Regions from separate parts of the Micromonospora sp. NBRC 107095 genome, predicted to be linked through region 2. Evidence: riboswitches for the same ligand, from Rfam matches in the RefSeq annotation. Region 2 holds a riboswitch; the other holds the start of a gene.

Region 1 (6,550 bases), on a different contig from region 2:
ACCCTCCTCGGCGACCTGCGCCGAGACCACGAGGGCCAGCGTGTTCTGCTCTTCGGCCATGACGCGCTGGTCTTTCTGCTGCGCTACCTGGTGGAGGGGCTGACCGAGACGGACCTGATGGCGCTGACCCGCCAGCACGTGATCGCCAACTGTTCCATCACCGACTGGTCCGCCGACGCGGAGCACCGGCTGACGCTCGATGGCTTCAACGAGGTCGGCCACCTGCACCGACAGGGTGCCCAGCCGACCAGGGAGGACGAGATCCATGCCGAGCCGGTCTGAGGTGAGGGTGATCACCCCGGCGTTGCTGCGGGACTGGGCGCTGCCGATGCCGGTCGGTGGGAAGGAGAGCCGGGGCACCGTGCTGGTGGTCGGCGGTTCCCGCTTCACGCCGGGCGCGGTGCTGCTCGCCGGGGTGGCCGCGTTGCGCGCCGGAGCCGGGGTGCTCCAATTGGCCGCCGCCGAGTCCACCGCCGCCGCGCTGAGCATCCAGGTGCCCGAGGCGCTGGTGGTCGGCCTGCCGGAGACCGCCGACGGCGCGGTGGCCGCCGACCGGGACGGGCAGCTCGGCGACCTGGTCGCGCAGGCCGATGTGGTGACGCTCGGCCCCGGCCTGAAGGCGATCGACGAGACGAACCGCCTGCTGGGCCTGGTCCTGGAGGCGGCCCGCCCGGACACGTCGCTGGTGCTCGACGCGTACGCCCTCGGCGCGCTCAGCCACGCGCCGGACCTGCTGGTCGGCTCCGGTCGACCGGTGGTGCTCACCCCCAACGTCACCGAGGCGGGGCACCTGCTCGGGCGAGAGCCGGGCGACGACCTGGACGCCGAGGCGGCCGAGCTGTCCGCCCGCTACGAGGCGGTCGTGTCGCTGTACGGGCACGTGGCCGCCCCGGACGGGCGGGGTTGGCGGGAGGAGAGCGGCGACGCCGGGCTGGGCACCTCCGGCAGCGGGGACGTGCTCGCCGGGTTGCTGGCGGGGCTGCTGTCCCGGGGTGCCGACCCGGCGCAGGCGGCCTGCTGGGGTTCGTACGCGCACTCGGTGAGCGGCCAACGACTGGTCCCCCGCTACGGCCGGATCGGCTTTCTGGCCCGGGAGCTGCTCGACGAGATCCCCCGCACCCTCGCCATGGTCTGAGGCGGTTTCATCTGTTTCCGCAGTCGGCGTGGGGGTACCGAAAATCCGCCAGCGGAGACTTTTCAGGGAGGTCATAGCGGTGTCGACCGATGCCATCGTCCTGCTCAAAGAGGACCACAAGGAAATGCGCCGTCTGTTCAAGGCCTTCCAGGACGCCGAGGAGGGGCCGGCGAGCCAGCGGCAGAAGCTGGTGGACCAGATCCTGGAGGCGCTGACGGTGCACACCTATCTGGAGAACGAGGTGATGTACCCGGAGGTCCGTCGGCTGCTGCCCGACCTGGAGGACGACATTCTCGAGTCGTACGAGGAACACCACGTCGCCGACGTGCTCTGCGCCGAGCTGGCCGCCATGGATGCGGACCACGAGCACTTCAATGCCAAGACGACGGTGCTGATCGAGAACGTGACGCACCACGTCGAGGAGGAAGAGGAAGAGTGGTTCCCCAAGGTCCGCGAGGCCCTGGGTCGTAAGCAGTTGCAGGAGATCGGCGAGAAGATGATCGCGCTGCGGGCGGACGCCCCTCGTACGCCCAGTGACCCGAAGGCGATCAAGAAGGCGATGGACGCGGTGACGGCCTGAGGCCGCCACTCACCACGAAGGGCCCGGCATCACGCCGGGCCCTTCCTCGTGCACCACAGGTCAGCTCCCCGATCCCGGCTCGGCCATCCGGCGGTGCTGCTCGGACTTGAGCCGATCCGGAATGATCTTGCCGGCGGCGGTCTGCACCTTGTTCAGCAGCGACCCGGCGGTGACCGTCTGATCGCCTCTCATCATCGCCTCGAAGCCCTGGGCGGCGACCTTCGCCGGGTCGTCCTTGCTGCCGGAGCCCACCCGGGTGTCCTCCATGTCGGCCCGGTCGAAGAACTCCGTGTCGGTCGGCCCGGGCATCAGCGAGGTCACCGTGACGCCGGTGTCCTTCAACTCGTTGCGCAGCGCCTCGGCGAAGGACTGCACGAACGACTTCGACGCGTTGTAGACCGCCTGGAACGGCCCCGGCATGGTGGCGGCGATCGACGAGGTGAAGAGCACCCGGCCCGTACCCCGCTCGACCATCCCGGGCAGCAGTCGCTTCGCCAGGTGCACCGTCGAGCGCACGTTGAGGTCGACGATCTCCAGCTCGTCGGCGAGGTCGGTGTCGCCCACGAAGGCGCCGCCGGCGCCCCGGCCGGCGTTGAGCGCCAGCGCGTCCAGCGGTCGTCCGGTCGCGGTGACGGCGGCCACCAACTCCGTCACGCCCTGCTCGCGAGCCAGGTCGACGCGGACCGACCAGATCCGCGGGCCGCCGTCGCGGCGCAGCTTCTCTGCCGCCACCTCGATGCCCTCGTCCTCGGCGGCGATGATCAGGTCGAAGTCGTGCGCGACGAACTGTGCCGCCAGTTCGTACCCGATCCCGCTGGAAGCCCCGGTCACCAGGGCGAGTGGTCGGTCCGAGATGGGTGTGGTCATGTTCTCGACTCCTTCTGTGCGAACCCTGGCCGCACCCGTGACGGTGCGGTGGTCCCCTACCGTGTGCCCCGCGACGCAACGCCCAACCACATCGGCGGGGGTCGGCTCCCGGAGGGCGGCCCGAACGACCGGGCCCGGCCCGGTAGGATCGTCGCGGGCCGTTACTGGCGCGTGGGGATGGATAACCATCGGGGAGCGGCCCCGTCATGAGGACGTCTGCCGAGCGCCTGGGCCTTCCGCACGTCTGTAGGAGGTCGCATGTCCCGCAACGCCGAGTCCACCGCATTCCGCAGCGCCCTTGAGGTGATCCGGGCTGTCGAGCCGCGGGTCGCCGACGCCATCGGCGCCGAGCTGACCGACCAGCGGGAGTCACTCAAGCTGATCGCCAGCGAGAACTACGCCTCCCCGGCGACCCTGCTGGCGATGGGCAACTGGTTCAGCGACAAGTACGCCGAGGGCACCGTCGGTCGCCGCTTCTACGCCGGCTGCCAGAACGTCGACACCGTCGAGGCGCTCGCCGCCGAGCACGCCCGGGAGCTGTTCGGCGCCGCGCACGCGTACGTGCAGCCGCACTCGGGCATCGACGCCAACCTGGTCGCCTTCTGGGCGGTGCTGGCCGACCGGGTGGAGTCCCCCGCCCTGAAGAAGGCCCAGGTCCGCCAGGTCAACGACCTCACCGAGGCCGACTGGTTCGCGCTGCGCCGCGAGCTGGGCAACCAGCGGATGCTCGGCATGTCGCTGGACGCCGGTGGTCACCTCACCCACGGCTTCCGGCCCAACATCTCCGGCAAGATGTTCGACCAGCGCAGCTACGGCACCGACCCGGCGACCGGCCTGATCGACTACGACCGGGTGGCCGAGGCGGCCCGCGAGTTCAAGCCGTTGATCCTGGTGGGCGGCTACTCGGCGTACCCCCGGAAGCTGAACTTCCGGATCCTGCGCGAGATCGCCGACTCGGTCGGCGCCACCTTCATGGTCGACATGGCGCACTTCGCCGGTCTGGTGGCCGGCAGGGTCTTCACCGGCGACTTCGACCCGGTGCCGCACGCGCACATCGTCACGACCACCACGCACAAGTCGTTGCGCGGCCCGCGCGGCGGCATGGTGCTCTGCCAGCCGGAGCTTGCCGACCAGGTCGACCGGGGCTGCCCGATGGTGCTCGGTGGCCCGCTGCCGCACGTGATGGCCGCCAAGGCGGTCGCGCTCGCCGAGGCCCGCCGGCCCGACTTCGCCGACTACGCCCAGCGGATCGTGGACAACGCGCAGGCGCTCGCCGAGGGGCTGCTGCGCCGGGGCGCGAAGCTGGTCACCGGTGGCACCGACAACCACCTGGTGCTGATCGACGTGTCCGGCTACGGGCTCACCGGCCGGCAGGCCGAGCAGGCCCTGCTCGACTCGGGCATCGTCACCAACCGCAACTCGGTCCCGCAGGACCCGAACGGGGCCTGGTACACGTCCGGCATCCGGATCGGCACCCCGGCGCTGACCACCCGGGGCCTCGGCACCGCCGAGATGGACCAGACCGCCGAGTTGATCCACACCGTGCTGACCCAGACCACCGCCGGCGCCAACGCCGACGGCACCCCGTCAAAGGCGAAGTACACCCTGGACCCGGGCCTGGCCGACAAGGTCGCCCGTCAGGCCACCGACCTGCTGGCCACGCACCCGCTCTACCCCGGCATCGACCTGGCCTGAGCGACCGCACCCGCCGACGGCACCGCCGCCGGTGCCGCTCACTCAGGTGAGCTCCACCGGCGGCGGGCCGACACTCTCAGGCGATGGGGCGCTTCAGGTGGTAGCGGTGGACTTCGGTGCTGCCCTGGACGTTGTTGACGTCCTCGGCGGCGGAGACCAGCTCCCACCCCTCCCGGCCGGCGCGGTTCAGATGCGCGATGGCCGTGTCGCCGTACGCGGTGATGTCCTTGCGTGAGCCGTCCGGCGCGTACCAGACGAACGAGACGTGAAAATTGCGGCCCTGTCCCTGATAGCGACGGACGAGCAGGGCGTACTCCCAGGCAACCATGGGCCCTATTATGTCCGTCCAACCAGGACTGCGGCACAGGGGTCGTCGCACACTGCCATCCGATGAACGCGGTGCGTCAGCGTCAACCCGCCCGCCGGGTCCGCTCGTCGGCGATCAGCGCCGCGAGCCGGTCCAACCCGACGTCGATCTGCTCCGGCGTGACCGCGCTGACCGACAACCGCAACGCGTGGACCGGCACGGTGTCGTCGTAGAAGTGCGCCATCGGCGTCCACAGCACCCCGTGGTCGCGCGCCGAGCGGTCCAGCAACGCGTCGTCGACCGGGAACGGCACTGTCACCACCACGAAGAACCCGCCGGCCGGCACCGTCCACCGCACCGCCGCCGCGCCGTCCGCCCCGGGCGGGAACCGTCGGGCCAGGCCGGCCACCAGGTGGCGCAGGTTCCGGGTGTACGCGGACCGCTCCCGGGTGTTCGCGGCCACCAGACTGCAACCGTGTTCCAGCAGCCGGCCACCGATCACCGCCTGCGCGATCGGCGACGTGTTCACCGTGACCATGCTCTTGATCATGGCGAGTTGGTCGGCGAACGGGCCGACCCGCCCGTCCGGGCCGGCCACCCGCTGGTCGGCGACCACGTACCCGACCCGCGCACCGGGGAGCACGGTCTTGGCGAACGAACCGAGGTAGACGACCCGCCGCCCGGTGTCCAACGCCTTGAGGGTGGGCGGGCGCGGCCCGTCGTCGACGGGGAACAGGCCGTAGGGGTTGTCCTCCAGCAGCAGCAGCTCCTCCTGCCCGGCCAGGTCCAGCAACCGCCTCCGGTGGGTGGTGTCGATGCTGACCCCGGACGGGTTGGCGAAGTCCGGCATCAGGTAACAGGCGCGCGGCCGCAGCCCCGCCGCCCGGGCCCGGCGCACCTGGGCGGCCAGGTCGGCCAGGTCGATCCCGGACGACCCACCGGCCACCGGCCAGACCGGCAGGTCCACCAGCCGGGCCGCCCCGGTCAGCCCGACGTAGGTCGGTGCGACCGCCAGCAGCACGTCCGTCGGCCCGGCCCGCAACGCCCGCAGCACCAGGAACATGGCCTCCTGGCAGCCGACGGTCACCACGATGTCCTCGCCGTCGACGGTGATCCCCTCGTCGACGGCGAGGTGACGGGCGATCAGGTGGTGCACGATGCCCTTGGTCCGGCCGTACTGCAGCAGTAGACGCCGGGCCTGCTCGGGTCGGTGCCCCAGGTCGTCGACGAGGTGCCGGTGGAAGGTGTCCAGGTGCCGGTGCACCGTCCCGAGGTCGAAGAACTCCTCGTACGGCCGGCCGGCCGCGAGGGACACCGCCGCCGGGTACCGCTCGGACACCTCGTTGAGGAAGTTCATCGACGTCAACGCCGGGTCGCCCAGCGCCGGGTGCAGGTCGGCGACGGCCAGGTCGACCGGTTCGGTGGCGGTCACCGCTCAACCGACCCGGAGGGTACGCAGCCCGCCGGCCGCCACCGGATCGGCACAGCCGGCCAGGGTGAGCGCGTCGGTCAGCTCGGCGGCGAGCAGCGCCAACGCGTCCCGGGCCGCCGGTTCGCCGCCGACGGCCAGCGCCCAGAGCAGCGGCCGGCCGACCAGCACCCCGGACGCACCCAACGCCAGCGCCCGCAGCACGTCGGTGCCGCTGCGGATGCCGCTGTCCAGCAACACCTGGCAGCTGTCCCCGACCGCGTCGACGACCTCCGGCAACATGGTGACGCTCGCCGGTGCGCCGTCCAGTTGCCGCCCGCCGTGGTTGGAGACGACCACCGCGTCCGCACCGACCCGTACCGCCTCTGACGCGTCGCGCGGGTCCAGCAGGCCCTTGACCACCAGCGGCAGGTCGATCTGCTCACGCAGCCACGCCAGGTCCGCCCACCGCAGCGCCGGTGCGAACGACGCGGCGGTGTGCGCGGCGATCGCGGACACCCCGGGGGCGCCGGAGTGCGCCAGCGCGTCCCGACCCTC
Region 2 (6,550 bases):
GGAGTGACCGAGGATCAGGTCGGACGAATCTTGTCTGTGCACCTGCCCGGCGTCGACGGGCTCTGCGCCGGCTGTCGCTGGTGGTGGGCGCGGCTGTCCCCGTACCCCTGTTATCAGGCGGAATGGGCGGCTCGCTGGCACGCCCGGTCGGTCACCCGGCGCTTCCTGGATGGTCTGTCGTGACCACCCATGGCCCGGTCCTTCCGGTGTGGACCTGCGGCGGCTGCGCCGCGCCCTGGCCCTGTCGGACCCGGCGCACCGAACTGGCTGCCGAGTTCGAGGGCGCGCCCGTGTCGTTGGCCCTCTACATGGGGTCCTACCTGGTCTGGGCTGCCGAGGATCTGACCTGGGTGCCCGCCGGGCTGCTGCACCGCCGCTTCCTGGGCTGGGTCCGGTGAGTCTGATCCAGAAAGCTGGTGGGATCACCTGATGCCGAGTAGCTGTGGACGACCGGGCTGCTCAGCACCAAGTGATCTCGGCGACCGGGCTACTGGTTCGCGCGTTCGGCGGCGCGTACCGCGTTGCGGAACAGCATCGCGACGGTGGTCGGGCCGACCCCGCCGACCCGGGGCGTGATCGCGCCGGCGACCTCGGCGCACGCTTCGTCCACATCGGGCAGGAGGCGCCGCCCGTCGTAGCGGACGCCGGCGCCGATGACGACCGCGCCGGGCTTGACGTGCTCAGGCTGCACGATCCCGGGTACGCCGGCGGCGGCGACGAGGATGTCGGCGCGGCGGGTGTAGCGGTCCCAGTCGGGCACGCCGGTGTGGACGACGGTGACGGCGGCGTTGGCGGTCGGGCGCTTCTGGGCGAGCAGCATCGCCAGGGGTCGGCCCAGGGTGGCACCCCGGCCGAGGATGACGACCTCGCGACCGGAGACGGGGATCTCGTGGTACGCCAGGAGGGCTTCGATGCCCGCGGGGGTGCACGGCAGCGGGCCGGGCAGGCCGACGGCGAGGCGTCCCATGTTGAGCGGGTGCATGCCGTCGACGTCCTTGTCCGGGTCGATGGTCTGCAGCGCGGCGTCGTAGTCCAGGTGCCCCGGTACGGGGTACTGCACGAGCAGTCCGTGCACGGCCGGGTCGGTGTTGAATCGGGCGATGGCCTGGTGCAGTTCGGCCTGGGTGGCGGTGGCCGGCAGGTGCACGTGCGGGGAGTCGAACCCGAGCGCGGCGGCCTGACGCTGCTTGATGGCGATGTAACCGGCGCTGGCGTCGTCGTCGCCGACGAGGATGGTGGCGAGGCTCGGTGTGATGCCGCGCTCGCGCAGGCGGGTGGCGGCAGCGGCGGTTTCGGCCAGGACGGCTGCGGCGACGGGTGCGCCCGGCAGGAGTCGGGCCGTGCCCGACGTGTTGTGGTTGTCGACGGATGGGCTGGTCGTGGTCATGATGGTTCCCCGACGCAGGCGCCCAGGCGGTCGACGCCCGCGAGAGGCTCCCCGATGGTTTCACCATCCCCGTGCCGCCAGTCGCCGGTGCTTCGATAATGCCGCATCACCAGGGTGGTTGCCCAACTGGACCGGCAGCGCCGAGTTCCCGCCGGGCGAAAAGCAGCAGTCCGGCGTAACACCCGCGCTCCGCCGTACGAAGAAGGGGTGTGAAGGCGCGAGAGAGGACGGCCCGTGAGTGAGCCCGGCCGAGCCGATGATGACATTTCCGGCATCGGGGCCGATCCGGTGGCCTTCGAGGTCTTCTACCGGCGGCACCTGGAGGCGGTGGGCAGGTTCGTGGCGCGGCGGGTCGACGACCCGCACCTCGCCGCCGACCTCACCGCTGACGTGTTCCTGGCGGTGATCGAGTCGGCGGCCGGCTACCGACCGGACCGGGGTAGCCAGATCGGCTGGCTGTACGGGGTGGCCCGCAACGTCATCGGCGACGAGCGGCGTCGGGCGGCTCAACGGCTGCGGGTCACCGGTCGTCTGGCCGGACGGCGGGACCTGGGCCCCGATGACATCGCCCGCATCGAGGAGCGCATCGACGCCGAGTCGGCGGCCCGCCGCACCCATCGGGCGCTGAGCGAGTTGCCCGAGGACACCCGGATCCTTGTCGAACTCGTCGCCGTGGACGGCCTCACCATCGCGGAGGCGGCGACGGTGCTCGGGGTCTCGCCGGTCGCCGCCCGGGTCCGCCTGCATCGCGCCCGCCGCGTCGTCCGCGCCGTGCTCGCCCACCCTGCCGCCACCCTCGCCTGATGAGACGGAGATGACGATGAACGAGATCGAACGGTCACCCCGGGGCTTCGAGGAGCAACTCCTTCGGGACCTGACCGCACACGTCGCCCAACGGTCCGAGGCGGCGTCGGCGGCCCGTCCCGAAGGACGCCGCGCCCGGTTCCTCAGCGGTTGGCGCCTCGCCGGAGCGGTCGGGCTGGCGGTCGCGCTGACCGCCGGTGGTCTGGCGGTTCAGACGATGAGGCTCGGCGATCAGCCGCCGCCGACGGCCAGCGCGTCGGAGATCTTCCATCTGGCTGCCGACGCGGCCCGGCAGCAGCCGGAACTGACCGCCCGGCCCGATCAGTACGTCTTCACGGAAATCCTGGCGACTGTCCGGGATCTGCCGGACAGCGGCCCATACCAGACCATCCGGAACCAACTGTGGCAGTCGGCCGGCGGAGTCGCGTACACGCAGGGGCGGTACCGACCCGAGGCCGATCCGAACGGGTGGAGCGGGCTGAGGGAGCTTCGCATGAACGATGCCGGCGATCCCGAGAAGGAGCTCGACGCATTCCAGCCGCCCGCGTACCACGGCGACCTGCCCACCGAGCCGGACGCGCTGCTGCGATACCTCCGGCAACACCCGGTCGACCTGCACCTTCCCGAAGGCGCCGACGAGGACGCCGTGTACGGGGACGAGAGCATGGCGTACACCACCGCGCGGTCGATGCTCCGCGGTTACGTGCCGCCCCGAGCGCTGGCGGCGCTGTACGAAGTGCTGGCACGGGAGCCCGGGGCGGTCGTCATATCCGGCGACGTGGTGGACGCCGCCGGCCGGCACGGGGTGGCGATTCGGATGCCCGGTGTGATCGGTGGAAACGTGGACCTCATCTTCGATCGGGACTCCCACGTCTACCTCGGCACCCGCAACTCGGTGATCCGCAACGGCAAGGAGTCACTGGAGTCGGCCGCCGCGGTCCTGCGGGTCGCCATCGTCGACCGGCCGGGCCAGGTGCCGTGAGCAGCGCCGGTCAGGGCTGGGCGAACAGCGGCCCGTAGTTCGAGCGGAACATCTGCTCGCCGAGGCGGCGCATCACCAGGTCGCGCAGCGCGGGCGGGAGCCCGGTGGCCTTGTCGCGGCGGTGCGTCTGGCTGAGCACCCAGTTCGTCCGCGGGCGGCGTCGCGCCTCGAAAGCGCGCAGCGCGTCGGCGACGGCATCGGCGGCGGCCAACGACGAGGCGAGCACGACGGCGTCCTCCAACGCCATCGCCGCACCCTGGGCCATGTTCGGCGAGGTGGCGTGGGCGGCGTCGCCGATCAGCAGCACCGGTCCCCGCGCCCAGGAGTCGAGCACCACCTCCTGGTTCGGCCCGGCGTGCAGGGTGCTGTCGTCGTAGTCCAGGGCCTTGAGCATGGTGGCCACCGGCTCGCTGTACGTCGCACCCAGGTCGTCGCGCCAGCCGGGCCGCTCGGCCACCGGGCCGTCGTTGTAGTAGCAGTACGTCTGCTCGGCGCTGATCGGGATCGTCAGGAACTGCCTCCCGCGCCCCAACTGCACCGACCAGACCGGCTCGTCGTCGATCCGGGGAGCGACCCACCGGTACGCGTACTGGCCGAGGTCGCGGGCGGCGTGGCCGTCAAAGGCGAGCCGGCGGACGGTCGAGTGCACCCCGTCCGCGCCGAGCACCAGGTCGTACCGGTCGGTGCTGGTGTCGTCGAACTCGACGGCGACCTGGTCGCCCTCCGGCAGCAGTGCCACCGGCTGGCGGCCCCAGCGGATCGGGGCGTCGCCGACGCCGTCGAGCAGCGCCCGATGCAGCTGTGCCCGAGGCAACGACACGCACGGCCCGACGCCCCGCCAGAGCGCTGCCACGTCGATGTCGAAGAGGCGACGCCCGCGCTGGTTGGTGCTGCGCTGCCGGGTGATCTCCACGGCGACGTCGGCGACCGGCTCGCGCAGACCGAGGACGTCGAGCATCCGGGTCGCGTTGCCGGTGAGGTAGATCCCGGTGCCGGCGTCGGTCGGCCCGGGCGCCCGCTCGACCACGTCGATCGTCGCGCCCCACTCGCGCAGCGCGGCCACCGTCGCCAGTCCGGCGACACCTCCGCCGACGATCAGTACCCGGACACCCTTACCCCGCACGACCTGTTCCTCCCCGTTGCCCCTGCCCGCTGAGCTGATGATCAACGGCCCGGACGCGGCAGAACTCTACGAGGTGGGTGAGTCAGAGCACGGGAATGGGGGCTGAAATACCGAGGAATGGGCTGCGACGATGAGCCGATGACGACCGCTGAGGTGTACGCCGCGTTCGGTAGCCGGGAGGCGCGCGGGGTGTCGCCCACGTACGAGCGCCTGTCGCAGGCGGTCGCCCACGACGAGGCACTGCTGGCCCTGGTCGACGGGCTACCGCCGGCCAAACGGCAGCCGAACCTGCTGTTCGGCGTCGTCCGCTGGCTCGGCGGCCCGGTGGACGACCCGGTCACCTTCCACGACTACGTGCTGACGCACTGGCCGGCCATCGAGGCGCAGATGCTCACCCGGGCCACCCAGACCAACGAGGCGGGCCGCTGCGCGGTCCTGCTGCCGCTGCTCGCCGCGCTGCCACAGCCAGTGGCCCTGCTGGAGGTCGGCGCGTCGGCCGGGCTCTGCCTCTACCCCGACCGGTACGGGTACCGCTACGGCGATCATCAGGTCGGCTCCGGTGAGCCGGTCCTCGACTGCGCCGCCACCGGGTTGGTGCCGCCGGCACGCGTACCCCAGGTGGTGTGGCGGGCCGGCCTGGACCTCAACCCGCTCGACGTGACCGACCCCGACGACGTGTCCTGGTTGGACGCCCTGATCTGGCCGGAACACGCCCACCGGCGGGCCCGGCTGCGCGCCGCGGCGGCGATCGCCGCGGCCGACCCGCCGCTGCTGGTCCGCGGCGACCTGGTGGACGACCTGCCGGCGCTGGCCGCGCGGGCACCGGCCGACGCGACGCTCGTGGTCTTCCACACGTCAGTGCTCTACCAGGTGCCGGCCCCGCGCCGGGAGGCGTTCGTCCGGTTGGTCCGCGAGCTGCCGGGGCACTGGGTGGCGAACGAGGGGCCGGAGGTGCTCCGGTACGACGCGTTGCCCGCGCCGCCGAACGATGCGCTGCACAACGTTCTCGCGCTCGACGGGAAGCCGGTGGCCTGGGCCAGAGGCCACGGCCAGGCGATGACCTGGTTCGGCTGACGGGCGGGTCGCCCCGGCCGGGTCAACGAGCCGGCTCGGGCATCCGGGCGCGCAGAGCCCTGATGAACCAGTCCACCGCCGGCGCTGTCGCCGCGCCGGTCGACCAGCCGTTGAGCACTGCCAACAGGTCGAGGTAGCGGTCCCGGCGGGGGTCGTTGGCCGGAACGAGCCGGTCGAGCAACCGCTGGCGCAGGTCAGCGTCGTCCGGGTGACGGTGCAGGCGCGCGTACCGACCGGTGACGGCGGTGACCACCGGGTCGGCGTCCGGGCTGGTCGGGTCGAGGCCGGCCGTCAGGGCGGCGGCCACCGCGTCCCGGACCACCGCGACGGCGTCCGGGCGGGGCAGCCCCGGGACGTCATGATCGGCGGCGTGCTGCCGTGCCAGCAGCCGCATCCGCTCCCGGAACCCGGGGTCCCGGCACAGCTCGGCCAGCTCCAGCCACGCCTCGATCTGCTCGCTGGTGGGGTCGTCGGGCAGCTCCGGTGTCATCGAGACGATCACCCCCGGGTACGCGGGCCAGTCGTCGAGGCCGTCGAAGACGCTGCCCAGGAAGTCCGCCACCAGCTGTCCGCGCTCGTGCCTGGTGAGCTGGGCCAGCCGATGCAACTCGTCCACCTCGGCCGGGCTGGACCCGCGCCGCGCCGCCACGGTCAGCACCGCCCGGCGCAGCCGCAGCACCCGGATCTGCACCGCCAACGCCTCGGCGTGCGCGGCGGCCACCTCGGGCAGCGGCACCTCCTGGTTCACCACCCGCCGGATGGTGGCCAGGTCCACGCCCAGCTCCCGCAGCGTGCGGACCAGTTCCAACCGGGCCACGGCCGCCGGGCCGAACCGTCGGTAGCCGGCCGGGCTGCGGTCCGTCGGCGGCACGATTCCGCTGTCGGCGTAGTACCTGATGGTCTTGACGCTCAGGCCCGTCCGGCGGGCCAGCTCGCCGATCGTGTGCCGTGTCTCCCCGCTCATGCCCCCACCCTCGCGCCTCCCCCCGCTGGAGACTCAAGCACCGTCCGAGCCGGCGAGGAAAGCCGCGACCGTCGCGGTGAACGCCTCGGCGTCGTCGAGCCACGGATAGTGCCCGGCGTCCGGCTGGACGACCAGCGTGGCGCGGGGAATCAGTTCGGCGAACCGGGCCACCAGCCCCGGCGGCGCGGCCAGGTCGACATCACCGGCGAGCAGCAG

The links. Region 2 has a riboswitch for ZMP and ZTP ahead of QSK15_RS08620 (bifunctional 5,10-methylenetetrahydrofolate dehydrogenase/5,10-methenyltetrahydrofolate cyclohydrolase). Riboswitches for the same ligand answer to the same signal wherever they lie in the genome.
Region 1: linked by a shared signal. The riboswitch ahead of QSK15_RS16460 (glycine hydroxymethyltransferase) and the one ahead of QSK15_RS08620 (bifunctional 5,10-methylenetetrahydrofolate dehydrogenase/5,10-methenyltetrahydrofolate cyclohydrolase) in region 2 are both predicted to bind ZMP and ZTP.

What each region holds. Positions count from the first base shown of each region.
Region 1 is NZ_BSTU01000002.1:874,513-881,062, reverse strand. Features, by position in the region: gene QSK15_RS16480 (histidine phosphatase family protein) at 1-282, shown strand, start outside; gene QSK15_RS16475 (NAD(P)H-hydrate dehydratase) at 266-1,135, shown strand; gene QSK15_RS16470 (hemerythrin domain-containing protein) at 1,215-1,715, shown strand; gene QSK15_RS16465 (SDR family NAD(P)-dependent oxidoreductase) at 1,776-2,582, opposite strand; ZMP/ZTP riboswitch at 2,733-2,822, shown strand; gene QSK15_RS16460 (glycine hydroxymethyltransferase) at 2,841-4,277, shown strand; gene QSK15_RS16455 (hypothetical protein) at 4,354-4,614, opposite strand; gene QSK15_RS16450 (aminotransferase-like domain-containing protein) at 4,688-6,016, opposite strand; gene QSK15_RS16445 (alpha-hydroxy acid oxidase) at 6,020-6,550, opposite strand, start outside.
Region 2 is NZ_BSTU01000001.1:1,836,469-1,843,018, forward strand. Features, by position in the region: gene QSK15_RS08610 (hypothetical protein) at 4-183, shown strand; gene QSK15_RS08615 (hypothetical protein) at 180-398, shown strand; gene QSK15_RS08620 (bifunctional 5,10-methylenetetrahydrofolate dehydrogenase/5,10-methenyltetrahydrofolate cyclohydrolase) at 488-1,387, opposite strand; ZMP/ZTP riboswitch at 1,401-1,482, opposite strand; gene QSK15_RS08625 (RNA polymerase sigma factor) at 1,622-2,191, shown strand; gene QSK15_RS08630 (CU044_5270 family protein) at 2,208-3,173, shown strand; gene QSK15_RS08635 (FAD-dependent monooxygenase) at 3,184-4,296, opposite strand; gene QSK15_RS08640 (DUF2332 domain-containing protein) at 4,435-5,370, shown strand; gene QSK15_RS08645 (MerR family transcriptional regulator) at 5,393-6,334, opposite strand; gene QSK15_RS08650 (alpha/beta fold hydrolase) at 6,368-6,550, opposite strand, start outside.